DNA from 2 places in the Peribacillus sp. P4_D6 genome. Region 1 is predicted to be linked to the other one. Evidence: riboswitches for the same ligand, from Rfam matches in the RefSeq annotation. Region 1 holds a riboswitch; the other holds the start of a gene.

Region 1 (8,332 bases):
TAATGGGATTAAATCAACCTGATCGGGGTGAGGTCAGGATAGATGATATCTTACTTACTAGTGATCACTTATTATCACTAAGGAAATCGATTAGTTATATACCGCAGGATCCCTTTCTATTTAATGCAACTATACGGGAAAATTTGATGATTATTGACCCGAATGCAAGCGATGAATCCATTTGGGAGTCTTTAGGGTTCGCTGCAGCTGATGATTTTGTCAGTAGGCTTCCACAAGGTCTTGATACACTCATTGGTGACCGGGGAGTGCGACTGTCAGGAGGAGAAAGGCAGCGACTTGTACTGGCTCGAGCCATTTTACGTAAACCAGCTATCCTTGTCTTGGATGAGGCAACAAGTGCATTAGATACGGAAAATGAAGCTAAGATACAAGCCGCCATCGAAAGATTAAAAGGGACCATGACCATTATTGTCATTGCTCATCGGTTATCGACGATTCGCAATGCGGATCAAGTATTGGTAATGGATCAGGGAGAAATTATTCAAGTCGGGGAATATAACCAACTAGCGAGTGAAAAAAGAGGGATGTTTAGCAATTTACTAGGCATCCAAATGGAATCGAGTATGTGATTCAGTAATTAAATCCGATTTGCCAGACTTTCTTTATTACATTGAGTAGACATTATGTGGATTATTCAATCATATAGTGGGTATTATTATATGAATTAAATAAAGAGTAACTATTTAAAGCAATGACTCATATATAGAGAACGGCTGCTCTATTGACTGGGTTAATTAAGAAAGGGTGAATTTTTTTAAAATGCCTTTATACCAAATGAGAGAAATATGGACACCCTTAAAATTAGTTGGAGTTAAGTTTTTTAAATCCGATGATAATAGTATTTTCATCAAGGTTTTTAACCAACATCGAAAAAGGTTAAAGTAATATGTTTTGATATAAGGAGTATTAACCTAAATGTACCTCCAAAGTGTTAGTAGAACCTCTTTAGCGTGTATCTAGCGTGTTAAATAAAAGTCATTAGTTTGTTTATTGAGAGCCTTAAATAAAAAAGTTTTAGTTTCCTTAGTATGTGTGGTTTTAATGATTCATCATGATTTGTGTAAGCGAAGTAACATTATGATAAAAGTGTCTACGGGGACACATGGGTATAAAGAATATCAGTGAATTCACCTGTCATAAAAATACAAACTTCAGATCATTTAAGGAAAGGTATTTTGTATGAGGTAATAGGTACAGAGTAAAAGAATGGTATGTATAAAGGGAAAAGATTCAGGATTATCGTTCATGACTTCATTAGGAGAGAACAGAACTTGAAAAGTCATCATATCAATGGAAAATATAAGAATTTGTGTACATGGAGGAAGGCTGTTAATCAGCCTTCTTTTTTTATGAACTGTTTTCTAATCAACCACAAACTGTTTCTATTCCTTTTGTTTAAATAGAATTAATTGGAATATGGTCACAATAATAAAAAATCATTTAAATGAGGGATATTTTATTATAAATAAACCTAACAATTCTGTGAGGGGGCTATTGAGGAGAACATTATTCAGTTTACCATTGTGGTTGTCATTTTTTGGTACGAGTAAAATTATAATGAATTTTACAAGTTAAGAAATTAAAGACACGGAATAAAAAGATACAACCATTGGTGATCGAGGAGTTCGACTGTCAGGAGGTGAAAGACAGCGTCTTGTACTTGCGCGAGCAATTGGAAATAGTGACAAAATCCAAGTAGGAAAATGGCAGGCATCACACAAAGACAGTTGTTTTTGTGTGATGCCTGCCATTTTTATCATACTTAAGTTGTATCATTTCAAATATTAGTTGGGTAAGCACCACTAAAACAAGCTATACAGCGACTGCTAGTTTCTCCAAGATCGACATCTACTGCCTCTAATAACCCATCGGTGCTTAAAAAGGCTAATGAATCTGCCCCGATAACCTTTCCCATAGCTCGTTCGTGTTCGTGTTTGTTGGCAAATAGTTCTTCCTTAGTTGGCATATCCACTCCATAAAAACAAGGGTTTCTAACCATAGGTGAACTAATTCTTACATGGACTTCCTTGGCACCTGCTTGCCTAATCAATTCGACAATGCGCTTGCTTGTCGTTCCCCTAACAATCGAATCATCGACTAATACCACCCTTTTTCCTTCCAAAATTTCTTGCACAGCGCTCAATTTCAGTCGAACAGCTAAGTCGCGCAATTCTTGCGTGGGCTCAATAAATGAACGACCGGCATAAGGGTTTTTAATAATCCCCATTTCATATGGAATTCCTGATTGTTGGGAAAAACCAATGGCGGCAGGGACGCTTGATTCGGGAACGGCAACGACAACATCAGCTTGTGTCGGATGTTCTTTTGACAGAATTTTACCTAATTCCTTCCGGATTGTTAAGACACTTCTCCCTTGAATAACGCTATCCGGACGGGCAAAATAGACAAATTCAAAGGAACAAAGGGAAACCTTACCTTTTTCCGCAAATCTTCCAGTTTGAATTCCATTTTCATCTATAAGAAGCCATTCACCCGGTTCAACTTCCCGCCAGAACTTAGCATCAACCGCATTTAAAGCGCATGTTTCTGAGGAGGCGATGATTGATTCACCAATTTTTCCAAGGCTAAGCGGACGTAACCCATGACGATCCAGGGCAATTAGCATTTGTTTTTCAGTCATTATAATCAAGGCAAATGAACCGTCGATACGTTTAAGCATATCAGGTGCGCTTTCTGCGAAATGCTTTTTACTTGAACGAGCTATTAAGTGAGCAATAATTTCAGTATCGGTTGTTGTTTGAAATATGCTTCCCTGCTGTTGTAACACATCCCGTTCTATCCTTGCATTTACGAGGTTGCCATTATGAGCAACAGCCAAGTCCCCCTCGCTATATTTAAAAACGAGGGGTTGTGCGTTCTGCAGTAAACTTTCACCAGAAGTGGAATATCGTACATGACCAATGGCCATATTTCCGCTTAATCCATCAAGGATGTCCCGTGAAAATACTTGGGTAACTAATCCCATTCCCCTGTGAGTCCTGAATGATTTCCCATCACTAGCCACAATTCCTGCACTCTCTTGACCACGGTGTTGAAGTGCATGAAGTCCGTAATAAGTTAATTCGGCTGCCTTGGGGTGATTAAACACTCCAAATACCCCGCATTTCTCCTGCATTTCTGACTCCATTTTTCTCTTCCTCCCGTTGATATCCTTTTTGTTATTTTTGGCAAATGGTGAATTTCTATCCTGTTTTATTTACTAATCGGTAAATCGATATGGATTAAACTAATTGCAGCCATAAAACAGTTCTTTGGAACAGGTAGGGATAATTGCTTAGCATTATTATCTTGTATAAAAGACTTTTGGGTACAATGGAATATTTTGAATGAATGTATTTTGTATGATTTATAGTAAACTATATAGTAAAGAACAGATATGAATTTATAAAATCTACCTCAGTATAAAAATAGTGGATAGTACAGTTATTAGTTTTGCTGATTGGCCGATAATATAATATGAAGAACAAGCAAAGGGACTTCGCAGAAAGCGCTGTCAGATAGCTGCCATCAAAATATAAGGAGAATATTTGGTGACAAAGTACAAATTTATTACGTTCGAGGAAGCTAATGAAAAGAAAGAAAGAAGTAAGAAAATTTTTATTGGGTCTTATATTACCATTATTTTAATTTTGATTTCATTATTGACTTTTTTTCTTGGTAAATTATAACGGGAGTTTATCAAATAGGGTTGAGAAATCAGTCCTTATTTTGTGTTAAGAAGGAAATGCACGAACAGTCAGGTTACTGCCAATTATGGTTTGTAATGCTGGCTTTTTTTGTGGGAAAAATAAATTAAAAATGAATCACTTAGTCCGCTTATTTCGAAAAAAATTTTTTTAGAATAGTAAATTTGAGCTTGTTTATGCTATTATAATTCTATTATTAATAAAAGAGTTGTAAAGAAAGCGCATTATACCAGTGTTTTCCGGTTGTGATGTCATTTTTTGATGAAAGATGTTGAAAAATGACATAAAAAAACGAATAGTATTAAGAGCTATTATTACGTTTTTAAGTATAATTAACATTAATATAGTTTTAATTAGCACCATGGAAACAGGGATTCAAGAGATTTATTAATCTTGGTTAATAATTAATGTGAAATATTCTTGAGAAAGGCAAACCTATTGAAAAGTAGGGGCGCAAAATTACAGGTCTAAGGCTACATGCTAAGATGGCTGTGTTACCACAAGTTGGGTGGGATTTATCATGGAAGTTAACAATGAACGGGAAGAATGGATTTATCTAATTTTAGAGGCAAAAAATCTAGGATTATCTATTGAAGAAGTGCGAGAGTTCTTAAAAGGAAAGAACAAAGCAGACATCAGGGGATAATAAAAATACTTAGGGAAGGCTGTTAATCAGTCTTCTTTTTTTGTTTTCATTAACGTAAAAGGTATCCAGAATAAAGAACATGGCGATAATAATAAAAACGCAATCTAATTGAGGGGAATTTTTATTATGGATGTACCTATTGCCTTTTTGAAGGGATTAATGTGGGGAATTTTATTCAGTGTTCCTTTATGGTTGGCATTTTGCGGTTGGATAAAAATAATCATGAATTTTATAAAGTAAGCGCTTAATAAATATAAATATTAAAATGATACCTAGGCAGGATTTAACAGGATAATCATAGAAACTAGTTAGTATACATAATGCTTTAGTCTTAGTTTGCTATAATTATAAGAAATATAGCCTATAAAAAATAGTTAATTATACTTAAGGATTTTTGGTTATGTGCCGATACTAGATTATAGAGATTAAGCAAAGGGACTTCGCAAAAGTGGCTGTCAGATAGCTGCCATCAAAATATAAGGAGACTATTTGATGACAAAAAACAAATTCAATACGTTCGAGGAAGTTTATGAAAAGAAACAAAGAAGCAAGAAAATTTTTATTTGGACTTATATTACCATTACATTAATTTTGATTTCATTAATGACTTATTTTATGGGAAAATCATAATATTGGGTATCGAAGGGGCTAAGGAATTGGTCCTTTTTTGTTTTCCTTTAAATCACTTAAATCATTTAGTTTTACTAGTAATCCTTTCTACTAATGTTTAGTAATTGTTAATTTTCTGTGAATTATCTAATGATAAACGAGTTTCCGCTTGCCAATTCCTACTATATATGTGATTATCAAATAAATGAGCTATAGTCCTTATTTTTGAAAAAGGGATTAGGACTACAGTATGGAATCGTGGCTCAATTATATATTGGAGTGGAAATTTCTAATGGATTTTTTTGATGTTTTAAAAGACACTTTTGCCAAGGGTGAGTCTGGACAAGATGTTACTGTAAATGAACTTGTGGAAGAGATTAAGGAGAAATTAAGCGGGATCATTGAACAACCTGATAGCATATGATCCTTGGAAACTTCGCCCTTTTTTTGCTCGTTAAATGGGCGATTGTCATTTCTTTTCTTGTATCGATGGTGAAGGCTCCAAATGAATTTAAAAAATCATTTCCGATACATATACTTTAGGAGCATGTCTACAACATGCTTCTTTTTTATAGTTTTCCCATATATATATAAATGAATGATAATCTGTGAGGGTGAGGAGAATCAATAAGATTCCAATAGGAGTATTGACGGCTATTCTCGTGGTTTTAGCTGTAGGAGCCTGTATCATTTTTCTTTTTCCCAGCGGATCAAAAAGCGTGGTTGAAGATTTCTATGAGTATGAAAGTAAAGCGGAGTTCGGGAAGTCCTGGGAATTATTAAGTTCTGAAATGAAGCAGCGGTTTCCGAATCGGGCGGATTATGTGCAAAATCGGTCACATGTATTTTTACAGCATATGGATGTGGAAACCTTTCAGTATGATGTAGGCCGTCCAAAGAAAGTGAAGAACTGGAGGCTGAATAAGGATGGAAGGCAGCATAAAACGGCCTATGAAATTCCGGTTACACAGGTCTTCAATTCTCGCTTTGGGGTGTTTACTTTGGAACAAAATTGTTATGTCGTCAAAGAAAAAGGCGAATGGCGTTTGTTATGGGATTATCAATTTGAATAGATTCCTCTCCTTTTTCAGGCTCAAGTTCGTTTTATTGAAAAGGGAGAGGCGCTGCTCTCATGTAATGCCGAAAAGATCTACTTCTCATGAAACATATTTCATTCTTGAACGGTCACTGATGGCTTTCAGAATAAACATTTTGTCCTGTTTGCTTAGCATAGCCCAGCTGCCTGCTTTGATTTTCATTTAAATCCACTCCTTTTGTTTAGGATTATTTATTATAGTTGATGAATGATGGTTGATGGAATTCCGGGTCCAAAGAATAATAGTGTCTAGTGATGAAAGGGGCAAGGGGAAGATGGAATTGTCAGCTCATATTAGATTATACCGTCTTTTCATGCCTAATAAACAACAAAAATTCCAACAAATCTCTACATTTGGTGTTCGTTTTTTGTCAGAATATTGGACGGGGAAAATGAAAAAGCTGTCAGGATGCGGGTCCGGACAGCTCTTTCATTTTTTCTTATTTTATGGATAATTGTTCTTTTAATTCGGATTGAACCTTTTCTTTTTCTTCATCTGACACAATATAATAGTAGATGCCGTCGATTTTCGTTCCGTTTCCATTTATGGACGATTGGGTAATGCTTTTGCTTGCATCTCTGTAGTTCTTTTGGATGTCCATCATGTCATCAAACGTCAAATTCGTCTGGATATTATTACCAAGTGCCGCGAAGACTTCATCGTATTTCGTCAGGGAGGAAAGGCTAGCGCCTTCCTTGATGACTGCTTCGATGATGGCACGTTGTCTGGATTGACGGCCGAAATCACCACTCGGATCATCATGTCTCATTCTTGAATAGGCAAGGGCTTCTTTCCCGTTAAGGGTATGCGTACCTTTTGCAAAATGAATGCCATCGGATGTGAAGTCCAAATCGTTTTGAACGGTCACGCCGCCGACTGCGTCAACGATATCCTTAAAGCCTTCCATATTGATCTTCATATAATAGTCGATTGGGATATCCAGGAAGTTTTCTACAGTATCCATGGACATTTTCGCGCCCCCGAAGGCAAATGCATGGTTGATTTTATCCTGTGTCCCATGACCGACGATCTCGGTCCGTGTATCACGCGGAATGCTTAGCATTTTGACTGATTTCTTTTGTGGATTGACTGTCAAGACGATCATAGTATCTGAACGGCCTTTGTCGCCATCACGTTCATCGACACCGAGCATGAGCATCGAGAATGGCTCCTGATCTGATAGTGCAAGGTCTTTCGTTCGTTTATCCGTGGTACGGTCTATTGGTGTATGCATCGTGTCAACGGTTTTAGTCAGTGAATTCCATACGGAGTAGGCAAAGGCTCCCCCGGCTAGTATAAAAAGTAGGACAATTATCCCGACTACCTTCAGCCATGTCCGTTTCTTTTTCTTCTTTTTTTCATGTCTCATAGTTTACTTCCTTCCTCTTTTTGTAACCACTTCATCTATTATATTTAATTTCATAGTAAAAGAATAGTATATTTTGCTATTTTATAATACCTTTGACATATTTTAGTGTAACTGTGTACTATGTAACTAGAACAATTTTTAAGGGGTTGGAAAAATTGAATTCATTTAAGGGTTTAGTGCTAAAGGAGTGGTTGATTGGGAAATCCACACTTTTGTGGTTGTTGGTTGCGCAAGTTGGATTTGTGTTTATTTCTTTTTTAGTATCCAGGTATTGGGAAGTTGCAGGTATTTTTTATATGTCTACATGGGTAATCATGATCTTGCAGCCATTTATTATGTTCTCTTTGATTTTTGGATGTTTGAATTATGATGGGAAGACGCAATTGTGGATTTACAATCCCCAGTCTGCAGCGATGTTGCTTGGAAGTAAATTATTGTCAAGTGTGCTGTTTCAAGTGGTTTCCATTTTATTTGCCGGCTGTTTAGTTTTAGTGGCTTTTAAGGTTCCGACTAGTTATTTTCAGCAAGACTTTCAGGTGGAAAATATAACGGAATTAGGTGGCTTGTTACAGATAGGCGGGGTTATGACGGCGGTCAGTATTGTCATTGCAGTGCTTATGATGTTTTTATGGGTAGTGTATCATGCACTCGCAAGGATCCAACTTATTAAAAACATTCGTTGGCTGTTTGTGTTTTTTTTGTTTATAGGAATGATTTTGTTGAAAAATTGGGTTGGGAATACAAAGGTATATCAGAAACTGGATGAAATATGGGCTGTACCGGCATTTAGCGGTTCGTCATCGTTTAGCTTATCTAAAACCAATTTGGAGTTTTATTTGGAAGGCGGAGGGAATATTTCGCTTTTGACAAGCGGATTGGATGT
Region 2 (8,332 bases), on a different contig from region 1:
GAATTGGTCAACGATGACTATCTCGCCTTCCTGGACGACATAATCCACATCCAAATGCATGGAAACATGAGCCTTTAATGCCTGATTGATATGATGATTCAAAGTAACGTGACTAATATCGAATAAATTATCGATATTAAACGCTTTTTCAGCTCGATTCATCCCATCTTCCGTCAGCTGAACACCTTTTGTCTTTTCATCATATGTGTAGTCCGTATCTTTCTTTAAGGTTCTTACAAACGCATTGGCCTGGATATAAAGCTGAGCCGATTTCTGTGCCGAACCGGAAATGATCAATGGCGTTCTCGCCTCATCAATCAAAATCGAATCGACCTCATCGATGACAGCGAAGTGCAGCGGACGCTGTACCATTTGTTCTTTATATAACACCATATTGTCACGAAGATAATCAAAACCTAACTCATTATTCGTACTGTACGTAATGTCAGCATTATACGCTGCCTGCTTTTCTTCTTTAGAATGACTGTTCAAATTCAACCCGACGGTCAAACCGAGGAAATCATACAATACACCCATTTCGGTGGCATCACGGTGTGCCAAGTATTCATTGACGGTAACGACATGTACACCTTTACCGGTAAGCGCGTTTAAATAAACTGGCATCGTGGATGTTAAGGTTTTACCTTCCCCTGTTTTCATCTCGGAGATATTTCCATCATGAAGGGATGCCCCACCCATGATTTGAACACGGTAAGGATATAAGCCCAGAGCACGCTTTGCCCCTTCACGCGCAACCGCAAAAGCCTCGACAAGCAAATCATCAACGGTTTCCCCATTTTGATAACGCTCTTTAAACTCTTCCGTTTTGGCACGCAACTGTTCATCCGATAACGCAGCAGTCTCATCAGCCAGCGCTTCGACCTGATCGGCGATTTTTTCTAAACGTTTGATTTCTCGCTTATTCGGATCAAAAACTTTATTTAATATATTAAGCATTCAATAACGCTCCTCTATTATGGTAATGATCGTTCAATGATAAAAAAATTCATATAAGTAAGAAGAAACACACCTTCTATTATTACTAATGCACGCTTAATTTTACCACTTCTATCATAGAGGTACAACTTCATGTCACTTCGCTGGTATAGACCTGAATGCAATTCTTGCGAAAAACAATGGATAAATGAGGAGTAAAACTGTTAAAATAGGAGAAAGTATAAAAAATATGTTGCAAACTCCCCACTATTCCATATGCAAATGTGAATTATCCATAACCTTCCATCACTAGATGCTGTGTCCTCTCTAGAGATAGCATGTCAAGGTAATCCAACCTTACAGGCGTCATGTTTTGAATGATAAGGTGGGCTGCCGAAACTTATTAGCGGAAAATAAATAGAACATGTTTCGAGGTGGTATTGATGATTGGTGAACGTGTAAAAAAACTGCGAGAAGAAAAGAAAATGTCGATGACTGAACTTGCCGATAAAGCAGGTGTTGCAAAGTCTTATTTAAGTTCGCTCGAGCGGAACTTACAAACGAATCCTTCTATTCAATTTCTTGAAAAAATCTCCTCCGTACTTAACATCCCTGTTGATGCCCTGCTTTACGATGCACCAAATAAGGAAACCTTGGACAATGACTGGATGAGAATCGTTGAGGAAGCCATGAATTCGGGTGTCTCAAAACAACAATTCAGGGAATTCATCGAATTTAATAAATGGAGAAAAGATAAAGAAGAGTAGAGTGGTAGTGCACTAGTTTACTTACATAATCCTGAAGAATACAGTGAATAAGCTAGACTCACAAGAATCCCAAGGAAGAATAAACCCTATAAACAGCTATGAATCGAACCACTGTTTATAGGGATGTTCTCGAATTTGTTCGGAACCTATTTTCCATCGTTCTCCTCAAAAATTGCCTCAGGGCTTTCCCGTTTAAAAAAAGCAATGATTTCCTCTTTTTTGAAACCCAAGCTTCTTGCTTCAGAAATCAATTTCACCCATTCTTGATCCATTTCCACATTAGCCACCTCTTCTACCTCCTAAAATACTCTTGTATTTCAGGCAGACCAGCCATCATAGTCACAAGGACCTTAGACCTGTGCCTTTGCGCCCTCATTTTTCAAGGAGTTTGCCTTTGTCGTGGTATTTATTACCAAATACATTACCTATAATCATATTATAACGGATACACACTCCATATATTGCTATTTTATGTCGGTAATCCACATAAATGCAAAAACTTTCATCCGACAAAATATTACAATATTAAGAAAATTTGAAGTTCAGGTGATTTTTCTTAGACTAATTCAATTTCGTTTTACTCTTCTTAAAATTTCTTTGGGTTGTATTGATTCTCTCGATTGTAAGTGCATCGTGGGCTTTTTGCGAAGATAAATCCTCACCGCAGGTCGGGCAAAGCCACTTTCCATATTCCGCACTGCTAAAAGAAGCCCTATGGCATGTATGGCAATTCTTTCGATACAAATAATCCAACCCTGGTAAAATTGTTAACCATTTATCTCAACGAAGAACAAATTTTGTTCTTTTAAGTGAATTTTGTGTTTTTTAGAGAACAAAAGAAGCAATCATTTTTACATTTCATACGGATTCTATCAACATGCAAAAAAGCACAACCCAGAGGCTGGGCTGTGCTTTTGATCTTAGAATAATAATTAACTAGGTTCAATCAATCCATAGCGTCCATCTTTTCGGCGGTACACTACGTTTGTTGTATTAGTATCCGCATTCGTGTAAACGAAGAAACTGTGACCAAGCATATTCATTTGTAAAATCGCTTCTTCACTGTCCATTGGCTTTAAATCAAAGCGTTTATTGCGGACCACTTCAATATCATTATCGTCTTCGAATTCATCCACCACTTCGTCAGCTTCCGTATTGAAGGCGAATGCATCGGGTGTAGTCGATAGATTGTTTCGGAACTTGCGATTGACCTTCGTTTTATGTTTACGAATTTGGCGTTCAAGCTTATCATTGATCAAGTCAATGGCAGCATACATATCCGCATTTTCCTCTTCAGCGCGAAGAACCAAATTCTGCATGGGAATCGTCACTTCGACCTTTGATGTATTATTGTTCACTTTTAAATTGACTAACACATTTGCATCTGGTGTATTGTTAAAATATCGTTCTAACTTGCCAATTTTCTTTTCGACGTATTCTCGAATTGCTGGAGTTACCTCAATGTTTTCACCGCGTACGTTGTAATTCATAAAGTGAGTCCTCCTTAAATTAAGACTATACAGTTAGATTCTACAATACCCCTCCGGTTCCTTTTAGAAACACATCATGAAATATGTCGAAATAATGAAACAATTATCGGAAGGTTTGGAAAGGGTTGATGTCTGCCCTAGCTTCATTATATCAAATGCTATGCTAGAAAGAAAAAATTAAGCCTATTTTATTTACAGAAAATTTAAAAATATTTAACATGGAAACCGTTTGGACTCCAAAAAGTAAGGAAATCAATTTCTTTTATCATAGAACACGCCATCCACTGATAGACTTTCATACGGATCCGTGTATTTATTGGAGGTTTTTTCTTCTTATTCATTTCCTGGATATCCCGCTGCCTCCTCCGCTCAAAAATGAAGGACGGAAACTTGCTCCGTCCACTTCATTCAAGCTTCTTTTTCATGGAAAATTCATTTCCGGTAAAAATCGATGAGACCCTTAGCCGTTGCTTGTGCATTCAATTTATAATTTCCTTTTTCAACCTGGATTTTCAGTTCATCCACTTTTGCTTGTCTTGCAGCAAGAATCGGAGATGATTGCTGCATTTCTTTTGCCGCTGAAGAAATTTCAACTTTATCCGAGGATTTGACCTTGGATTCCTTGATATTCCCCGTTTTATTGGCTTGAAGATTATAAGGGTTAACACCCGTCATACCGACGTTATTGATTTTCATATTCCAGATCCTCTCCTTCGGTCGATTTTATAAATCCCATTATGTTTCGATTCCTTAACACATGAAAATGGCTCTGGACTGTGTTATTCTCCCTATCTTTTTTATCGACAAGGAACTGATTTCTTTAATTGTTTGCTGTAATCTTTCCTTCGACACCCATTGTCGAATATTGTTCTCAATATCGAATATTCTAACAAAAACGGCATTATGTTTCCATGAATGAATTACCCTTTTTGCTAATCTTTCATGTAGTACGTATTTTTTTTATCATTTCCTTGAATTTCAGTCAGGCGCTTTTCTTCATTTTCAAATGCCTGCAAATCCTTAACGAGCGAATTGCCGCATTTGCCGCATAACCTTCCGCTCTTGATGTTGGCGCCGCACTTTTCACAAGGAATTCCGAGATTGGGAAACTGTGAAATTCTCAGCTTTCCGGTTCTCACAAATTTAATAATTAACCTTTCTTCAACGCCGGTTTCCATAACCACCTGCATCATGGACGCCGTTCTATTTGTTTTCTTGCGAATATATGCATACACTTTATCATATTGGGCTTCTTCTTCTTTATAACAGGCATCGCACACATCACGGAATTTCGTCATAACGAATAACGAATTACAGTTTGGACAGTTGAATACATCCATCGATGCCCCTCCTTCACCATCACGGCGATTATTCTTCAGTACTGTATATATCGAATAATCCCGGCGATACTTTAGGAAGTTTTATTAAAATAAGCTTTTTCACCTAGCCAGGGTGATCGAGGATACTTCTTTGGCCCCAGCCGTTATCAATGCCTTTGCTGCATGCCTGAGAGTTGTGCCAGTTGTGTAAATGTCATCGATGATCAAAATGGATTTATGCTCCAGCATATCAGATTGCATGACCTGAAAAACCTGCGGTAATGACATTCTCTCTTGACGAGATTTTTTTGATTGTTTTTCGGTATGGATTCTTGTCAAGGTCTCAACCGTATGAAGTCCAACTAGATCTGCCAAAGCCTTTCCCTGGTTGAACCCCCGCTCCTTAAGCCGTTCATCGCTAAGCGGGATGGCGGTTACCAGGTCAAACTCCACCTCCTTTAACCTTTCTTTCAGGAAAGGGACGAAAATCTCAGCTAACGCATAATCACCCCGGTACTTATATTTAGCAATCAGATCTTTTAAGTATTCATTATAATGAAATAGCGCTATGTTCTTCGACAAATAGCCTCCCCATTCCCTATTCCTTTCCCATCTTGAACAATCGGGACAGAGGTCACCGGTCATATGGTCCCCTCCCAGCTCCCTTGAGCACATTGTACATGTATCTCCGGTTATCCTATTAAGTTTCCCCTCACATCCTTCACAGATTGCCCTTGCCTCGGCCTGCTTAAGCAGGCTCCCCCATGTCAAAGCTTGCTTCATTCCTTCATCACAAACTAGACATCTATTCATCCAGCAGCCCCCTTTTCATGGCATTTTTATTCATCATCTGTATATGGCGGACCGCCTCGGCCATCGCTTCACTTTTACCGTAATGAAAAAAGGTGACCGTCCCGGAAGGGTTCGCAAAGCTTCTCCCTACCCTGCCGGCAATCTGAACGAGAGCACTTTCAGAAAACACTTCATGTTCAGCACCGATCACGGCTACTTCCAACCGCTCGATTGTCACGCCCCGTTCCAGGATGGTCGTGGTCAGTAATCCCGGAACGAGTCCATTCCTTAAGGCCATTACTTTTTCCTTTCGATCAGGGTGCCGGGAGTGGACAATTGATAATTCAGGGGACAGCCTTTGAAACAGCGGAAGGACTTGCTCCATCACTTTGATGCTTGGAAAAAACAATAGGAAGGGGATATTCTGGTTAAGGCGCTCACTTACCCATGCGTTGATTTTCGATGGAATCTTTTGTTGAAGGAATAGTTTTTGCCAATTGCCGCTCCACTTCATTTCAGGAACGGGGATTGGCTGGCGATGATAACGGGCCGGGATTATGAAGGCTTTCAATTTGCCGCTTCGGTATAGCCGCCGCATGCTCTTCGAAGGTGTGGCGGTCATGTAGATGGTTGCCGCGGATACCTTTTTCGACTTATTAACCGCATAATGCAGCGAATCATCCATTGAGTAGGGAAACGCATCGACTTCATCAACGATGATGACATCGAAAGCATCAATAAAACGGAAAAGCTGATGGGTCGTGGAAACGGTCAGTGGCGAAAAACCATGTCGATCTTCACTGCCGGCATGGAGGATAGTGACTTCAATGGCAGGAAAAGCTTTTTTTAACCTTGGGGAGAGTTCGAGAACGACATCGGTACGCGGTGTTGCCAAACAAATCCGTTTCCCGGCAAGCAAGGCTGCCTCAATCGCTGGAAATAACACCTCCGTCTTCCCTGCCCCGCATACAGCCCATACTAGGAATTCATCTTTTCCGTTTACGGCTTCAACGACACAGTCGGACGCATTCTGTTGACCTGCCGATAAAGTGCCCATCCACCTCATCACATTGTCAGGAATCGTATATTGAATGCCGGGACCGGTCCACCTATAAAGCTTTGCACATTCACTGACCCGTCCCATCATGATGCATGAGCGGCAGTAAGTGCAATCCTGATTGCAAATCTTGCAAGGGAAAGTATAAAACAAGGTTTGATCTTTGTTACCGCAGCGTACACAGCGATAACTGCCGTTCCCGGATTGCACGCCGCAAGTTTCCGAGACATACCCATTCTTGAGGTGCTCTGTGAGGATTTCTTGGGAGAAGGGGATTTCGAAGGCCAAAAGATGTTTTCCGGTGAGATGGTTCTGAAGTTCAGGGGAATAAGGCGGGGAATTGCTCGTTTTTTTCAAACTGTAACCTCCATTTCTTGATAAATTACACTCCCCCTTATCATTCGCTTTTAACTCCCGGATTCCTTTTTGTTCATAAAAAAACGCCTTTCACTTAGTAAAGGCGTCAAAGCTTAAATTTTATACCAGCCCATCCCCATCGAGCCTTCGCCCAGATGCGTTCCGATTACTGGGCCGAAGTAGCTGATGTCGAATTCGACATTCGGGAACCGGGCTTCAAGTTCCGCTTTCCAGTCTTTGGCTTCACTTTCCCGTTTTGCATGAATGATGACGGCCTTATATTTCTCGCCGCTCGCCGCCTCTTGTCCAAGTAAATCGGCAATCCGTTTCATCGCTTTTTTTCTTGTACGGATTTTTTCGGATGGGACGATGACTTTATCAACAAAATGGAGCACCGGCTTCACTTGAAGCAGACTGCCGATCAAAGCTTGGGCACTGCTTAAGCGGCCGCCGCGCTGGAGATGGGAGAGGTCATCTGCCATGAAGTATGCCTTGACCGATGGTTTCATTTCTTCAAGCCTGGCCATGATTTCTTCTGCACCTTTGCCATCAAGTGCCATCTTTGCCGCCTCGATCACGTAAAACCCCTGTACCATGCAGCTGATTTCCGAATCAAACGCATGAACCCTGATTCCCTCGACCATTTCACCTGCAGATACCGCTCCTTGATACGTGCCGCTGATGCCGCTCGATAAATGAATGGAAATAACATCATCATATTCTTTTTGCAGTTCCTCGAACTTCTCGACAAACTTCCCGATTGGAGGCTGTGAAGTGGTCGGCAATTTCTCCTGCCTCTTTACTTCCTCATAAAACTCATCCGCAGTAATATCAATTTCCTCCCGGTAAGCTTCATTGGAAAAAATGACATTAAGCGGCATCATATGTATATGTAAACGATCACGCATTTCCTTTGGTATATATGCAGTGCTATCTGTTACGACTGCGGTTTTCATATCAGTACCATCCTTATAAAAATTTAATTCGTATTATATTCAACATTCTATCTGAAAATGCCTTTATTTGCATTAAACAGATTTTTTAATTACCAAAAATTTGAATATGATCACATCAAACAAAAAAATCCAGCCCTTCAGCACGCATTGCGGAATCTGAAGAGCCGGACTTATCGAACGCTTTGATTACTTCACTTCTACCCAGCCGTTTTTAATAGCTAGGACAACCGCTTGTGTACGGTCATTCACATTCATCTTCTGAAGAATGTTACTCACATGGTTCTTGACTGTTTTTTCACTGATATATAGAGTTTCGCCGATGGCCCGGTTGCTTTTCCCGTCAGCTAAAAGCTGAAGCACTTCACATTCACGTCGAGTCAATAGGTGAAGCGGCCTCCTGATTTCTATCGTATGTACGGAATCACGATCAGCACCCTCTTCAGCTGCTAAACGGCGATATTCTTTAACTAAGTTATGGGTGACCTTCGGATGAAGGTATGAGCCGCCTTCAGCGACTACACGCACAGCATCGATCAACGCGTCTGCGTCCATCTCTTTCAACAGATAACCTTGTGCTCCTGTTTTCAATGCGTGCTGCACGTAGTTTTCATCATCATGAATGGAAAGGATGATGACTTTTGTTTCAGGGTAACGGCTC

What was found. A riboswitch is a leader RNA that binds a small molecule or an ion and turns the genes downstream of it on or off. The one in region 1 is predicted to bind cyclic di-GMP.
Region 2: another riboswitch for cyclic di-GMP. It lies ahead of sinI (DNA-binding anti-repressor SinI); the one in region 1 lies ahead of AC1DVB_RS06080 (anti-repressor SinI family protein).

What each region holds. Positions count from the first base shown of each region.
Region 1 is NZ_JBFUIQ010000011.1:3,025-11,356, reverse strand. Features, by position in the region: gene AC1DVB_RS06095 (ABC transporter ATP-binding protein) at 1-590, shown strand, start outside; gene purF (amidophosphoribosyltransferase) at 1,799-3,169, opposite strand; gene AC1DVB_RS06085 (hypothetical protein) at 3,573-3,710, shown strand; cyclic di-GMP riboswitch class I at 4,147-4,230, shown strand; gene AC1DVB_RS06080 (anti-repressor SinI family protein) at 4,249-4,374, shown strand; gene AC1DVB_RS06075 (hypothetical protein) at 4,867-5,004, shown strand; gene AC1DVB_RS06070 (YwzD family small protein) at 5,276-5,407, shown strand; gene AC1DVB_RS06065 (hypothetical protein) at 5,598-6,056, shown strand; gene tagU (polyisoprenyl-teichoic acid--peptidoglycan teichoic acid transferase TagU) at 6,520-7,449, opposite strand; gene AC1DVB_RS06055 (hypothetical protein) at 7,605-8,332, shown strand, end outside.
Region 2 is NZ_JBFUIQ010000001.1:135,143-143,474, forward strand. Features, by position in the region: gene secA (preprotein translocase subunit SecA) at 1-957, opposite strand, end outside; gene AC1DVB_RS00630 (helix-turn-helix domain-containing protein) at 1,380-1,703, shown strand; gene sinI (DNA-binding anti-repressor SinI) at 1,850-1,990, opposite strand; cyclic di-GMP riboswitch class I at 2,021-2,106, opposite strand; gene hpf (ribosome hibernation-promoting factor, HPF/YfiA family) at 2,636-3,193, opposite strand; gene flgM (flagellar biosynthesis anti-sigma factor FlgM) at 3,626-3,889, opposite strand; gene AC1DVB_RS00650 (TIGR03826 family flagellar region protein) at 4,126-4,533, opposite strand; gene AC1DVB_RS00655 (ComF family protein) at 4,633-5,325, opposite strand; gene AC1DVB_RS00660 (ATP-dependent helicase ComFA) at 5,318-6,718, opposite strand; gene AC1DVB_RS00665 (DegV family protein) at 6,832-7,674, opposite strand; gene AC1DVB_RS00670 (response regulator) at 7,861-8,332, opposite strand, start outside.